DNA from 3 places in the Kitasatospora sp. NPDC057904 genome. Region 2 is predicted to be linked to each of the others. Evidence: riboswitches for the same ligand, from Rfam matches in the RefSeq annotation. Region 2 holds a riboswitch; each other region holds the start of a gene.

Region 1 (4,298 bases), on a different contig from region 2:
GTCAGGAGCCCGGCGCAGATCAGCATCGCGGTGTGGAAGGCGTTGTCGACCGCGGCCGGCACCCGGTACGCGTCGCCGCTCAGGCCGGCCAGGGCCGGGAGGGCCGCGACCGCGAGCAGGCCGGCCGCGCGGGCGGCGGCGTTGTTGACCCCGCTCGCGATGCCCGCGTGCCGCACCTCGACGGCCGCGAGGACGGTCGCCGTCAGTGGAGCGACCAGCAGCGTCATGCCGCAGCCCATCACCGTGACGGCGGGCAGGACGTCCGCCCAGTAGGAGGAGCCGGCGCCGGCGCGCAGCATCAGCAGCACCCCGGCGGCGCACAGCAGCGGCCCGACGGTCAGCGGGATCCTCGGGCCGATCCGCTTGCCGAGCCGCGCGGCGCGCGAGGACAGCGCGAGCATCAGCACGGTGATCGGCACCAGGGCCAGGCCGGACACCAGCGGCGAGAAGCGGGCGACGATCTGCAACTGGACGACCAGGAGGAAGAAGACGCCGCTGAACGCCGCGTACACGCAGAGGGTGACGAGGTTCACGGCGGTGAACAGCCGCGAGGAGAACAGCCCGAGCGGCAGCATCGGTTCGGGGGCGCGGCGTTCGACGACGATGAAGGCCGCGCCGAGCACGAGCCCGAGCACGCCGGTGACCCAGACGACGGGGGACAGGCCCTCGCCGCCCGCCGTCAGCGCGTAGGTGAAGGTGCCGAGCGCGAGGGCGGCGAGCACCGAGCCGAGCACGTCGAAGCGGCCGGTGGCGCTCTCGTCCCGGCTCTCGGGGACGTAGCGGGTGGCGACCGCGATCACGGCGGCGGCGAGCGGCAGGTTGAGCAGGAAGATCCAGCGCCAGCCGGGGCCGTCCACGAGCCAGCCGCCGACGAACGGGCCGACGGCCGCCGACACGCCGCCGAGGCCGGACCACAGGCCGACCGCGGCCGAGCGGTCGTCCGGGTGGAAGACCGCCTGGAGCATGGCGAGCGAACCGGGCGTCAGCAGCGCCCCGCCGATGCCCTGGACGGCGCGTGCGGCGATCAGCACCTGGATGTTCGGCGCGGCGGCGCAGGCCGCGGAGGCGATGGCGAACCAGACCACGCCGAGCAGGAAGACCCGGCGCCGGCCGTAGCGGTCGCCGAGCGCGCCGCCGAGCAGGATGAGCCCGGCGAGCGTCAGCAGGTAGGCGTTCAGCGTCCACTGCAGGGACGCGAGGGTGGCGCCGAGGTCGGTGCCGATGCGGGGCAGGGCGACGTTCACCACGGTGCCGTCGAGCATCGCCATGCTGGAGCCGAGCACTGTTGCCAGGAGGACCCAGCGTCCCTGCGCGGTGCCCAGGCGCAAGGAGCCGGCGTTGGTTGTGGCCACGGCCCGATCCTCCGCCCGGCGGGGTGCACGTGACAAGGGTCACCGGTGGTGCGTCCGGGGGGTGCGGTGGGTGATCGTGTGGTCACGGAGGGGTCGGCTCGTCGGCGGAGGGTCGTTGATCCGCTGCGGGCAGTGAATGGATTGTGCACGCACCGTATTCCGGATCATTCGGAGCGTCATCGTGGCGGGTGGGGTTGTTGTGGGTTCAAGAGATCGACATTGCTTCACCCGGACGGATGAGTTTTAGTTCAGCGACCGACCGGCCAGTCCGGACGGATCCACCGGGTGGAACGCCGAGTCCTGCCGCTGCCCGGTGGCTCGCACTGAACTCTGTACGGCAGGAGCGGGGGACCCACAGGTAAGTCGCCGGACCGGAATTCGCGCTGTTTGCGCGGAAGTTCCAGGGCCGGCTCGGGGTGAAGCCGCGCATGCGGCCGGGCAACTCCAGCCCGAACCCGACAGCTCACCTCGCAGGCGTCGGAGAGGAAACTTCCATGCCTGCTCAGGCTCGTCGTATCACCCTGCCCCGCGCCGCCCGCATCGGCATCGCGACCGCCGTCACCGGTGTCTCCTTCGCCCTCCCGCTCGTCACCGCGATGAGCGCCCAGGCCCACACCGCCCCCGGCACCCCCGCCGCTCCGGTCGCCGCCGCCTCGGCCCCGGCCGCTCCGGCCGCCGCCCAGGGCGACGCCTCCTACCGGGTCGTCAGCGGTGACACCCTCTCGAAGATCGCCGACGCCAAGCACGTCGAGGGCGGTTGGCAGGCGCTGTACGCGCACAACCGTTCCGTGGTCGGCGCCAACCCGAACCTGATCTTCCCGGGTCAGTCGCTCGCGATCGCGGCCCAGGCCGCCCCGGCCGCCCCGGCCGCTCCCGCTCAGAAGCCCGCCGCCCCGGCCGCCAAGCCGCAGGTGCAGGTCCAGACCGAGGCCACCACCCCGGGTGCCCAGGTGCAGGTCCAGGCCACCGTGGCCCAGCCCGCGCAGGCTCCGGCCGCCGCTCCGGTCGCCGCCGCCTCCGGCTATGTCGCCCCGCTCGCCAACCCGGTGCTCGGCGAGGCGTACGGCGTCGCCGGCGCGATGTGGGCCTCCGGCCACCACACCGGCCAGGACTTCGTCGCCTCCACCGGCACCCCGGTGCGCGCCGTCGCCAACGGCGTCGTGGTGAAGGCCGACAACGGTGGTGCCTACGGCAACGAGGTCGAGATCCAGCTCGCCGACGGCAAGTACGCGCAGTACGCGCACCTGTCCTCGATCGGCGTGACGGTCGGCCAGTCCGTGACCGTCGGCCAGCAGCTCGGCCTGTCCGGTGCCACCGGCAACGTGACCGGCCCGCACCTGCACTTCGAGATCCGCACCGGGCCGGAGTACGGCTCGGACATCGACCCGGTCGCCTACCTCCGGGCGCACGGCGTCGCGCTCTGAGCTCCCCCCTTCGGGGATGACGGACCACCGTAGGTGCGGGGCGAAACGATCGTCCGGGATGGTCATGTCGGGTGACCGCTCGACCGGGTGATCGCCGCACCGGCGGACATGGGCGCGGGACACGCCCAGACCGGCCCGGCCCACGAGGATTCCTCGTGGGCCGGGCCGGTCGCTGTCTTCCGGCCTGCCGTTCTCGTCGCCGGCCTCAGCTCCGGTCGGCGCCGGCCGGCGGGGGCGTCTCCGGCGGCGGTGTGGCCGCGCCCGGCAGCCGGACGGTCGCGACGGTGCCGCCGTCCGGGCCGGCCGGTGCGAGCGCGACCTCGCCGCCGGCCGCGCGGACCGTGCGGGCGACGATCGCCAGCCCCAGGCCGGATCCCGGCAGTTGGCGGGCGGACGGGGAGCGCCAGAAGCGGTCGAAGACGTGCGGGAGGTCCTCGGCGGCGATGCCGGGGCCCTCGTCGCGGACGGCGAGTTCGCCGTCCGCCAGCGAGACGCCGATCCGGCCGCCGGGCGGGCTGAACTTCACCGCGTTGTCCAGCAGGTTGATCACGGCGCGCTCCAGCGCGTGCGGATCGGCGCGCACGTACCAGGGCGTCAGGTCGGCGCCGAACACCAGGCCGGGGCCGCGCAGTTCGGCCCGCTCGACGGCCCGGGCGGCGATGTCGTGCAGGGCGACGACGGGCAGCGGCTTCGCGCCGCGGGCGTCGGCGGGGCGGGACAGTTCGAGCAGGTCGCCGATGAGGGTGGAGAGTTCCGTCATCTGCGCCTTCATGTTGCCGAGGATCCGGGTGAGCGTCGCCTCGGGCAGTGGGCGACCGGACTCCTGGCTGCGGATGAGCAGGTCGACGTTGGTGCGCATGGAGGCCAGCGGGGTGCGCAGTTCGTGGCCGGCGTCGGCGATCAGCCGGGCCTGGCTGTCCAGCGAACCGGCGAGGGCGGTGCTCATCGCGTTGAAGGCCTCGCCGAAGCGGGCGATCTCGTCGTGTCCGGAGACCTCGATCGTCACGCCCGGCTCCTGGGTGCGGGCGATGTGCTGGGCCGCGCGGGTGAGGCGGTCGACCGGGCGCAGGGCGGTGCGGGCGATCCACAGGGCGCCCGCGGCGGCGAGCGCGATGACGACGGCCGCGGCGCCGGCGGTGATCAGGGCGAGCTCGGTGAGCGCGTCCTGCACCGGTTCGAGCGGCTGGGCGAGCGCCACGGCGGCGGTGGAGGCGGCGTTGTCGAACATCACCGGGCCGAAGCTGACCACGTAGACCCGCACCGGGGTGCCGTCGACGGTGTGGCCGTCGCGGAACAGCGAGGCGGCGTGCGGGCCGCTGCTCCCGCTCTGCGCGACGGGCAGGTCGTCCGGGGTGACGACCACGGCGCGGGGGTCCTTCTGCGGACAGGAGGTGCCGTCGGCGACGATCACCGTCGGGACGGTGTCCCCCCTGGGCATCCAGGGCTGCCCGGCCGCGCCGTTGCACCAGTCGTTCAGCGCCTTGATCTGCGCGCCGCTCGGCGGCCGGTCGCCCGGCATCCA
Region 2 (4,298 bases):
CCGAGCTCGGCCGACCGGTACGGGCCGAGGGTGAGGGCGGCCTGGCCGATCGGCGCGGCGTCCGCCGGGTCGTCGGCTCCGGCGTCGGCTCGGGGTGCGGCGTCGGCTTCGGCTTGGGGTTCGGCATCGGCGCCGTGGAGGGTGACGGCCAGGCGGTAGGTCTCGCGTTCCTCCTCCATCGCCCCCTCCAGGTAGAGGGCGAGCTGGTCCGCGCAGGCCTCGCGGTCGCGCGGCTCGAACGGGAGGTACCGCGTGACCTCCGGGTCGCCGAAGAGCGCGTGCAGCGCGTCCAGTTCCTCCGGGGTGTGGTGGTACTCGCGGATGGCCAGCCGGGGGCCGGTGAGACGTACGGGGACCATGGCTGCCGACCCTACCCCCGACCAGCGGTTACCGTTCGAGCTATGAACGACGAAGACCTGCGGCTCGCCCCGCGCACCAGGGCCGCCGACCTGCTCGCCTGGGCGGCGGCGGAGGGCCGCACCCCGGTGGCCGAGGCGCCGCTGCGCACGGTGCTGGCGCTGCTGGAGCTGGGCGAGGGCAGGATGCGCGACGGCTGGCCCGAACTGACCTCGGACGCCGTGGAGCACCTGCTGTACGAGCGGCTCCACCTGTACGTCCAGCCCGCCCCCGACGAGGACCCGTTCGCGTACGGCGAGGCCGTCCGGCTGCTGGTCGACCACCAGCGGGCGGCGAAGCGGCTCAACGCCAAGCGGCAGGAGCGGCTGCACGCCGAGGCCGAGTGGCAGGGCGAGGTCGCGGCCGGGCTGCTGCGCCGGGCGGACCTGGTGACGTGGCCCCGGCTGTACGCGGTGCTGCTGCGCGCGCACGGGGTGGACGTCACGGACGGGGCCGCGGTGCGGGACTGGCTCGCCGGGTTCCTCGAACTGGCCGAGGAGGACCGGCTGGACGCGTTCGCCGCGCTGGCCGAGGCCGGGTGGCTGGACGAGCCGGACGAGCAGGGCTGGGGCCCGGGCCGGGTGCTGTCGGTCGGCATGGCCACGGACGGTGCGCGGCGGCTGCTGGAGCAGGGCCTGATGCGGCGCAGCTACCGCAACCTCGCCGAGCTGAACGCGCTGGGGCGCCCGATGCCGGACGAACTGGCCGGGGACTTCGGGCAGTTCGAGGACGCGGCGGTGCAGGCGGCGCTCGCGCTGTGCGGCGAGTGGACGGTGCCGGGGCTGCCGCGGCTGCTGGTCGAGGAGTTCCCCGAGCTCGCGCCGGAGCCGGGGCCGGCGGAGATCGAGGCGTACCTGGCGCAGCTGCCGCAGGCGTCGGAGCCGTCGGAATCGCCGGAGCCGTCGGAGCCGTCGGAATCGCTGGAGTCGCCGGAATCGTCGGAGCCGTCGGAACGGGACTGATGCGGAAGGCCCCGGCCGGCGACGGTCGGGGCCTTTCCCGTTTGCGTTGCGCGGCGGCTAGGGGTTCAGGCCGCGCTGCTGGAGCCAGGTCTCCGGGTCGACCGGGGCGCCGCCGCCCGGGCGGACCTCCAGGTGCAGGTGGGGGCCGGTGACGTTGCCGGTGGCGCCGACCTTGCCGATCTGCTGGCCGGAGGTCACCGTGCCGCTGCCCTTGATGATCGAGGAGAGGTGGCAGTACCAGATCTCGGTGCCGTCGGGCAGGGTCTCGACGATGCGGTAGCCGTACGCGCCGGACCAGCCGGCCGAGGTGATCGTGCCCTGGCCGACCGCGAACACGGCGGTGCCGGTGTCGGCGGCGAAGTCCAGGCCGGTGTGCAGGTGCGCCCAGTAGCGGGCGCTCTGGCCGTAGTGGGCGCTCAGGTTGTAGTCGCGCACCGGCAGCGTGAGGGCGGCGGCCTTGGCCTTCTCGGCGTCGTCGGCGGCCTTCTTCGCCTCGGCCTCCTTGGCGGCGGCCTTGGCCTGGGCCTCCTGCGCGGCCTGCACGCGGGCGCCCTCCTCGGCGGCGGTGCGCTGGCCGTCGGCCTGCTGCTGGATGCGGGCGGCGAGCGCGAGGCCGGGGTCTGCGGCGAGCGCGACCGGGGCCTCGTCCGGGGACTCGACGGCGGGCGCGGCGGCCGGGGTCGCGGAGGCGAAGCCGGTGGCGCCCAGGGTGGCGGCGACGGCGGTGACGCCGAGCAGCGGGGAGGCTCCGCGGGTCTGACGCGGCATCCGGTGGCGGTTGGCCTCGGCCTCCGGGGCCGGGAACTCGTCCCCGGCCGGACGGGGGTGGTCGAGGAGCTGGGTACCGGCGGCAGGGCCGGCGGGCTGTGCCGGGGTGTGCGTCGACGCCACGGAGGCGTGCTCCTTTCCTTCCTTCGCGCCTACCGGGTTAGCTGACGGGTTCGGAGCAGGAAGGTCTCCTACGGCCGGGCCGGGGCCCCGCCGATTCACCCCAAGGAACGTGGTTCCCCGGCTCCCTGACCTGCCCGGAGGCCGGCCGGCGGGATTAGGCGACGGCGCACGGTGCCGTCTGGGTACGGCGTTTCGACCGCGCTGCGTTATCAAACGTTAATCCTAGGGCGCCCTGATTCCAAGCCATCCGCCCGGGACGGCCGACAACCGGGCGGGTGCCTTGCGCCCTATGACTGATTTGCGGCTCTTACCCACCCCTGGCACTACTTAACGTGATTGGGCATCACCGAACGACGGCCCGACCAGGCCCGTCTGAGTACTCCTACTCATGTGCGGCGGCCGGACCGCCGCCATCCTGGCGCCATGAACGCACCGATGCAGTCACGCACCACGGCCGCGTACTACCTCCAGGCCGTGCTCTCCTTCGCCCTGTCGGGCACCGCCCTCGCCCTCGGGATCGCCTACCTGCCGGTCGGGGCCTGGACCCGGGCCTTCCTCGGGATCGGCCTGCTCTACACCGTCACCTCCTCCTTCACGCTCGCCAAGGTCATCCGGGACAAGCAGGAGACGAACGAGATCGTCACCCGGGTGGACCAGGCCCGGCTGGAGAAGCTGCTCAGCGAGCACGACCCGTTCAAGGTCGAAGGGACGTGAGGGGGCGGGGTGCCGGTCGGCGCGGACGGCCTCCTCACATCAGAGCGGGCCGATAGCTTGACGGCTAAGGCTATTAGCCTTAGCTTTATGGCTATCGGCAGCACCGCCGATGCCACCGCAGCAGCGGACCGAGGAGGCCCACCATGAACGGCACCACCACCCCGGACACCCAGTACCTCGACGTTCCCGGCGGCCGGATCGCCTTCGACGACACCCGGAAGGGCGACGGCACCCCCGTCGTCCTCCTCCCCGGGATGCTCGACAGCCGCCGCTCGTACCGGCGCCTCGTCCCGCTGCTCGCCGCCGCCGGCCACCGCGTCATCACCATGGACCTGCGCGGCTTCGGCGAGTCCTCGATCGCCTGGGACGACTACGCGCCGGGCGCCATCGCCGCCGACGTCCTCGCCCTGCTCGACCACCTCGGCATCGAGCGGGCCGTCCTGGCCGGCAGCTCCTACACCGGGGCGACCGTCGTCAAGGTCGCCGGGGACGCGCCCGAGCGGGTCGCCGGGATCGTCCTGATCGACGCCTTCATCGAGAACCTCCCGCAGAACGCCCTCATGCGCGGCGTCGTCCACGCCATGGGGACCGTCGTCATCCACTGGCCCGCGTTCTGGGGCTTCTACCACCGCAAGCTCGCCTACCCGGGCGCCAAGCCGGCCGACTTCGACGCGTACGTGGCCGGGCTCGTCGACTCGCTGCGCACCCCCGGCCGCAGGACCGCCACCCGCGGACACGTCCGCGGCGACTCCTCGCCCGTCGGCTGGACCGCCGCCGTGCGGTGCCCGGCGCTCGTCCTCATGGGCGCCAAGGACCCCGACTTCCCGAAGCCGGAGGTCGTCGCCGACCGGCAGGCCGCGGCGCTCGGCGCCCGGAAGGTGATGATCGACGGCTCGGGGCACTACCCGATGGCCGACAACCCGCAGGCCGTCGCCGGTGCCCTGCTGCCCTTCCTCACCGAGATCGCCTGAGCCTCCTCCCCCGGATCACGACACAGAGAGACCGAGCCATGCCCCGAGTCGGACTGACGCCCGAGCAGGTCGTCGACCACGCCCTCGCCCTCATCGACGACCAGGGACCGGACGGCCTCACCCTCGCCGCCGTCGCCACCCGGGCCGGCGTCGCCACCCCCTCCCTGTACAAGCACGTCAGCGGCGGCCTCACCGAACTGCGGCGGCTCATCGCCGTCCGCGTCACCGAGGAACTGGCCGCCCGACTCGCCGACTCCGCCCTCGGCCGCAGCGGGGACGACGCCGTCGCCGCCGTCCTCCGCGCCTACCACGCCTACGCGACGGCGTACCCGCACCGGTACAACGCCCTGCCGCAGGCCCCCCA
Region 3 (4,298 bases), on a different contig from region 2:
TGCTGTGCACCCAGACGCCCGGCGGGTCCACCGAGGACGAACTGGTCGAGATGCTGGTGGACCGGGGGGTGGCGGGCATCGTCTTCGTCTCCGGTCTGCACGCCGACTCCACCGCCGACCACGACCGCTACGCCCGGCTGGCCGGGCGCGGGGTGCCGTTCGTCCTGATCAACGGCTTCAGCGAGCGGATCGACGCGCCGTTCATCTCGCCGGACGACCGGGCCGCCATGTGGATGGCCGTCCAGCACCTCGCCGAGCTGGGGCACGAGCGGATCGGGCTGGCGGTCGGCCAGAGGCGGTACGTGCCGGTGCTGCGCAAGATCGAGGGCTTCACGGCCGCGATGCGCACCGTCCTCGGGCGGACGCAGGAGGAGGCCGAGGAGCTGGTCCACCACACGCTGTTCAGCGTCGAGGGCGGGCACGCGGCGGCGGGCGCGCTGCTGGACAAGGGGTGCACGGCGATCGTGTGCGGCAGCGACATGATGGCGCTCGGGGCGATCCGGGCGGTGCGGCAGCGGGGGCTGTCGGTGCCGCAGGACGTGTCGGTGGTCGGCTTCGACGACTCGCCGCTGATCGCCTTCACCGAGCCGCCGCTGACGACGATCCGCCAGCCGGTCGAGGCGATGGCGACGGCGGCGGTGGACGCGCTGCTGGAGGAGGTGGGCGGGAACGCCGCCCAGCGCGGGGAGTTCATGTTCCAGCCGGAGTTGGTCATGCGCGGCTCCACGGGGGCCTGCGCGCGCTGAGGCCGGTGACGGCCGTGTGAAGGGCCCCGGAGGGCGGTTGCTCTCCGGGGCCCTTCGGCGTGCCGTGCCGGGCTGTGCCGGGCTTGTGCTGTGCTGTGCCGGGCTGTGCTGTGCTGTGCTGGGCTTGTGCTGCGCCGTGCTGGGCTGTGCCGCGAGTGCCGTGCCGGGCCGGGGTCAGCCCTCCTGGACGGTCGGGCGGTCGGCGGTGACGCGGTGGCCGTCGGCGGCGTCGCCGGTGCGGGTCTCGGTGCGGCGACCGCGGGCCAGGTAGTCGCGCAGGATCAGTTCGACGGCGTCCTGGGGACTCTTGGTGCCGGAGAGCATCATCGCGTCGATCGCGAGGTTCGCGTCGAGCGTGACGGTGACCTGGGCCATGGGTGACTCCTCCTCGGGTGCAGAGCAGCAGCATGCCCGCTGGGCCGGGGTTTGACCACGCGAATGCTCCGATGCGCGGAGCCGCGGGTGCGCGCCGGGGGGAGGCGGCACGGACTTCGGAGGCGGGTACGCCGAAGCCCCGGGGAGAGCGACCAGTCTCTCCCCGGGGCGGTGGGCGGGTGACAGATAACAGATGATGAAATCTGTCATCTGTTATCTGTCATCTGTTCGCTGTCATCCGCGATCCGTCACCCGTCCCCGGCGGGACGGTTCCGGAAGGATCCTCAGACGCGGCCGGCGAAGTCCGGCGCCCAGTTGGCGATGGTCTGCAGGCGGACGCCCGAGCTCGGGTTGGCGGCCTCGACGTACTGGCCGCCGCCGATGTAGATGGCGACGTGGTAGACGCCGGAGTCCTGGCCGTTGTTGGACCAGAACAGCAGGTCGCCCGGCTGCAGGCTGTCCAGCGAGACATGGGTGCTCGCGGCGGCCTGGTCGTTGGCGACGCGCGGGATGGAGATGCCCGCGGCGCGCAGCGCGGCCTGGGTGAGGCCCGAGCAGTCCCAGCCGCCGTTGCCGGTGCCGCCGTAGACGTACGCCTGGCCGACCTGCGCCTTGGCGAAGCTGACCGCGGCGGCCATCGAGCCGGTGACGGCCGGGGCCGGGGTCTGCGCCTGGGCGGAGGGCTTGGCGGCGGGCTTCGAGGACGGCTTGGCGGCCGGGGTCTGGGCCTCGGCGGCCGGCTGGGCGGTCACGGCGTTCCCGGCGGAGGACTGGCCCGGCTTCTGCGAGCGGTCGAACCAGTTGAAGTCACCGGACTGGCCGGCCGGCGCCTGGGCGGAGTCGCCGAAGGACAGGTGCTGGCCCGGGTAGATGGTGTCCGGACCGTCGGTCAGGGTGCCGCGGTTCAGCTCGTACAGGCGCTGCCAGCCGCCCTTGACGTTGTGCTTGTCGGCGATCGTGGACAGCCAGTCGCCGGCCACGACGGTGTAGTCCGAGGCACCGGCCTGGGTGGTGCCGCCCTGGGTCCAGTCCTGGCGCTTCTGCGTCCAGGTGCCCTTGGCGGAGTCGGCGGCGGCCGGGGCCTGTGCCTGGTCCTGCGCCGGGGCGGCGGGCTTCGGGGCCGGCTTGACGGCCGGGGCGGCCGGGGCGGCCTTCGCGGTGCTCGCGGCGGCGGAGGTGTCGACGGCGGCCGGGGCGCCGCCCGCGGTCAGGCCGGCCTGGACGGAGCACACGGGCCAGGCGCCGGGGCCCTGCGAGGCGAGGACCTTCTCGGCGACGGCGATCTGCTGGTCCTTGGTGGCCTGGTTGGCCTGCGGGGCGTACGAGGTGCCGCCGAAGGCGGCCCAGGTGCTGGAGGTGAACTGCAGGCCGCCGTAGAAGCCGTTGCCGGTGTTGATGCTCCAGTCGCCGCTGCTCTCGCACTGGGCGACCTTGTCCCAGGTGGCGACGGAGGCGGCGGAGGCGGTGCCGGAGGTGAGGCAGGGGATGGTGAGGCCGACGCCGGCGACGCCGAGGGCGGCGATCACGCGGCGGGTGCGGCTGGACAGGCGAGTGCCGTTGGTGGGCAGCATGAAGACGCGGTCCTCTCCCACGCCTGCGAGGTGAGCTGTCGGATTCGGGCCGGAGTTGCCCGGCCGCGCTGTGGCGCGGCTTCACCCCTAGCCCAGGACCGTTCCGTGGATCGGTCCGGGGCGACTTACCTGTGGGTCCCCCGCTCCTGCCGTGGTGCGTTTTCGCGCTTCCAGCGCACCCGACGGCAGGACTCGGCGTTGCGGATGTGCTGGGTCCGTGTGGTCACGAACGGGGAGCACGTTAAGCAGACTTAAGTACGAACTGCAAATACCTGTGATGCGCATCACGGATTATGGAAAGCCGCCAAGAATTTCCTTCTCCAAGATCGAAAATGATCGTTTTCTCGCAATAAACCTGCGGATGTGCACAACTGTCAGGCTCTCAGGAATCGCATGACGGGCGGTCACCCGATCGCAAACAATCACAGAACGGACATCTCGCGCATTCGGCTCTTAATTCCCTTACGCCGCAAGCCGAAAGGGCCCGGAGCGCGGTCGCTCCGGGCCCTTCCGTACGCGTTGTCGGCGGTTACTCGCCGGCGGCCTCCCCGGTCGCCCCGGAGGCCGTCCCGCCGGCCGCGTGGGCCGCGCGGGAGCCCTCGGAGGCGGCCTCCGCCGCCTCGGCCTCGGCCTGGGCCTGCGCGGCGGCCAGGGCCTCCGCGGACGGCGCCGGCAGCGCGGCCAGGTACAGCGAGGCGATGAGCTGGCCGACCGTCTGGTAGGCGCCGAGCGGCGCGGCGGACGGGCAGCCGGTCTCCTCGGCGGCCGTGGCGAGCAGCTCGGAGTCCGCCTCCGGGCCGATCACCAGCGGGGCCAGCGCGGGGCGCTGCGAGCCGGTCTCCTTGAGGTGCGCGACGGCGGCGGCGACCGAGCCGGGCACGTCGAGCGCGGCGGGGACGACCGGGACGGCCAGGCGGGCGGCCAGCAGCACGCCGGTGATGCCGGCGGCGGCCGCGGCGTCCTCGCCGCCGACGGTGGTCAGCACGACGCCGTCCGCGGCGGTCGCGATGGCGAACAGGCGGGCGCGGTCGGCGCGGGCCAGCCCGGCCTCGGACAGGCGGACGTGGACGGCCTCGGCCAGCAGCGGGTGCGGGCCCAGCACGTCGGTGACGTGCGCGCCGTACTCGGCGGCGAGTGCGTGGAGTTCGGGCAGGAAGTCGTGCGGGCCGGGCACCAGGGGTACCAGGATCGGTGCCGGGACGCCGGCCTCGGCGGCGGCCGCCAGCAGCTCGCCGATGCTGCGCTCGGTGCCGTCCGCGCCCTCGGTGCCGTCGCCGGGGAGGTAGCCCACCGCGGTCTGGACGCCGTTCTGCTCGCTGCGGACGATCGAGAGCAGCTCCTCGACGACCGAGTGGGACTCGGGCCCGGCGGTCGCGGGCACGGCGAGCACCAGGGCCGGGGAGCCGGACGGGATCTCGGGGCGCTCGGGGCGACGGTGGCGCCCCCGCGCACGGGAGCCTGGAGTGCGAACGGGCAGTGGCGCGCCCGGGATGGCTGCGGTGCTCATGGCGGAGATCGTAGGACATCGGCCCGTCAGGGCTGCAGTCGGCTGCCGTGCCGGTTTCGCGCGAGCGTGGTGTGCGCGGCGCGCGGAGCTCCCGCGTGC

The links. Region 2 has a riboswitch for cyclic di-AMP ahead of ACFVSN_RS40250 (M23 family metallopeptidase). Riboswitches for the same ligand answer to the same signal wherever they lie in the genome.
Region 1: it holds a riboswitch for cyclic di-AMP, as region 2 does, so the genes downstream of both, ACFVSN_RS27505 (peptidoglycan DD-metalloendopeptidase family protein) here and ACFVSN_RS40250 (M23 family metallopeptidase) in region 2, are expected to answer to the same signal.
Region 3: it holds a riboswitch for cyclic di-AMP, as region 2 does, so the genes downstream of both, ACFVSN_RS11630 (transglycosylase family protein) here and ACFVSN_RS40250 (M23 family metallopeptidase) in region 2, are expected to answer to the same signal.

Annotation. Positions count from the first base shown of each region.
Region 1 is NZ_JBHVOL010000011.1:307,269-311,566, reverse strand. It holds gene ACFVSN_RS27510 (DHA2 family efflux MFS transporter permease subunit) at 1-1,352, opposite strand, end outside; cyclic di-AMP (ydaO/yuaA leader) riboswitch at 1,664-1,844, shown strand; gene ACFVSN_RS27505 (peptidoglycan DD-metalloendopeptidase family protein) at 1,847-2,776, shown strand; gene ACFVSN_RS27500 (sensor histidine kinase) at 2,982-4,298, opposite strand, start outside.
Region 2 is NZ_JBHVOL010000030.1:58,375-62,672, reverse strand. It holds gene ACFVSN_RS40260 (GNAT family N-acetyltransferase) at 1-359, opposite strand, end outside; gene ACFVSN_RS40255 (hypothetical protein) at 402-1,358, shown strand; gene ACFVSN_RS40250 (M23 family metallopeptidase) at 1,416-2,249, opposite strand; cyclic di-AMP (ydaO/yuaA leader) riboswitch at 2,262-2,420, opposite strand; gene ACFVSN_RS40245 (YiaA/YiaB family inner membrane protein) at 2,673-2,963, shown strand; gene ACFVSN_RS40240 (alpha/beta fold hydrolase) at 3,107-3,934, shown strand; gene ACFVSN_RS40235 (TetR/AcrR family transcriptional regulator) at 3,973-4,298, shown strand, end outside.
Region 3 is NZ_JBHVOL010000003.1:658,743-663,040, forward strand. It holds gene ACFVSN_RS11620 (LacI family DNA-binding transcriptional regulator) at 1-746, shown strand, start outside; gene ACFVSN_RS11625 (hypothetical protein) at 921-1,121, opposite strand; gene ACFVSN_RS11630 (transglycosylase family protein) at 1,406-2,713, opposite strand; cyclic di-AMP (ydaO/yuaA leader) riboswitch at 2,700-2,859, opposite strand; gene ACFVSN_RS11635 (hypothetical protein) at 3,222-4,199, opposite strand.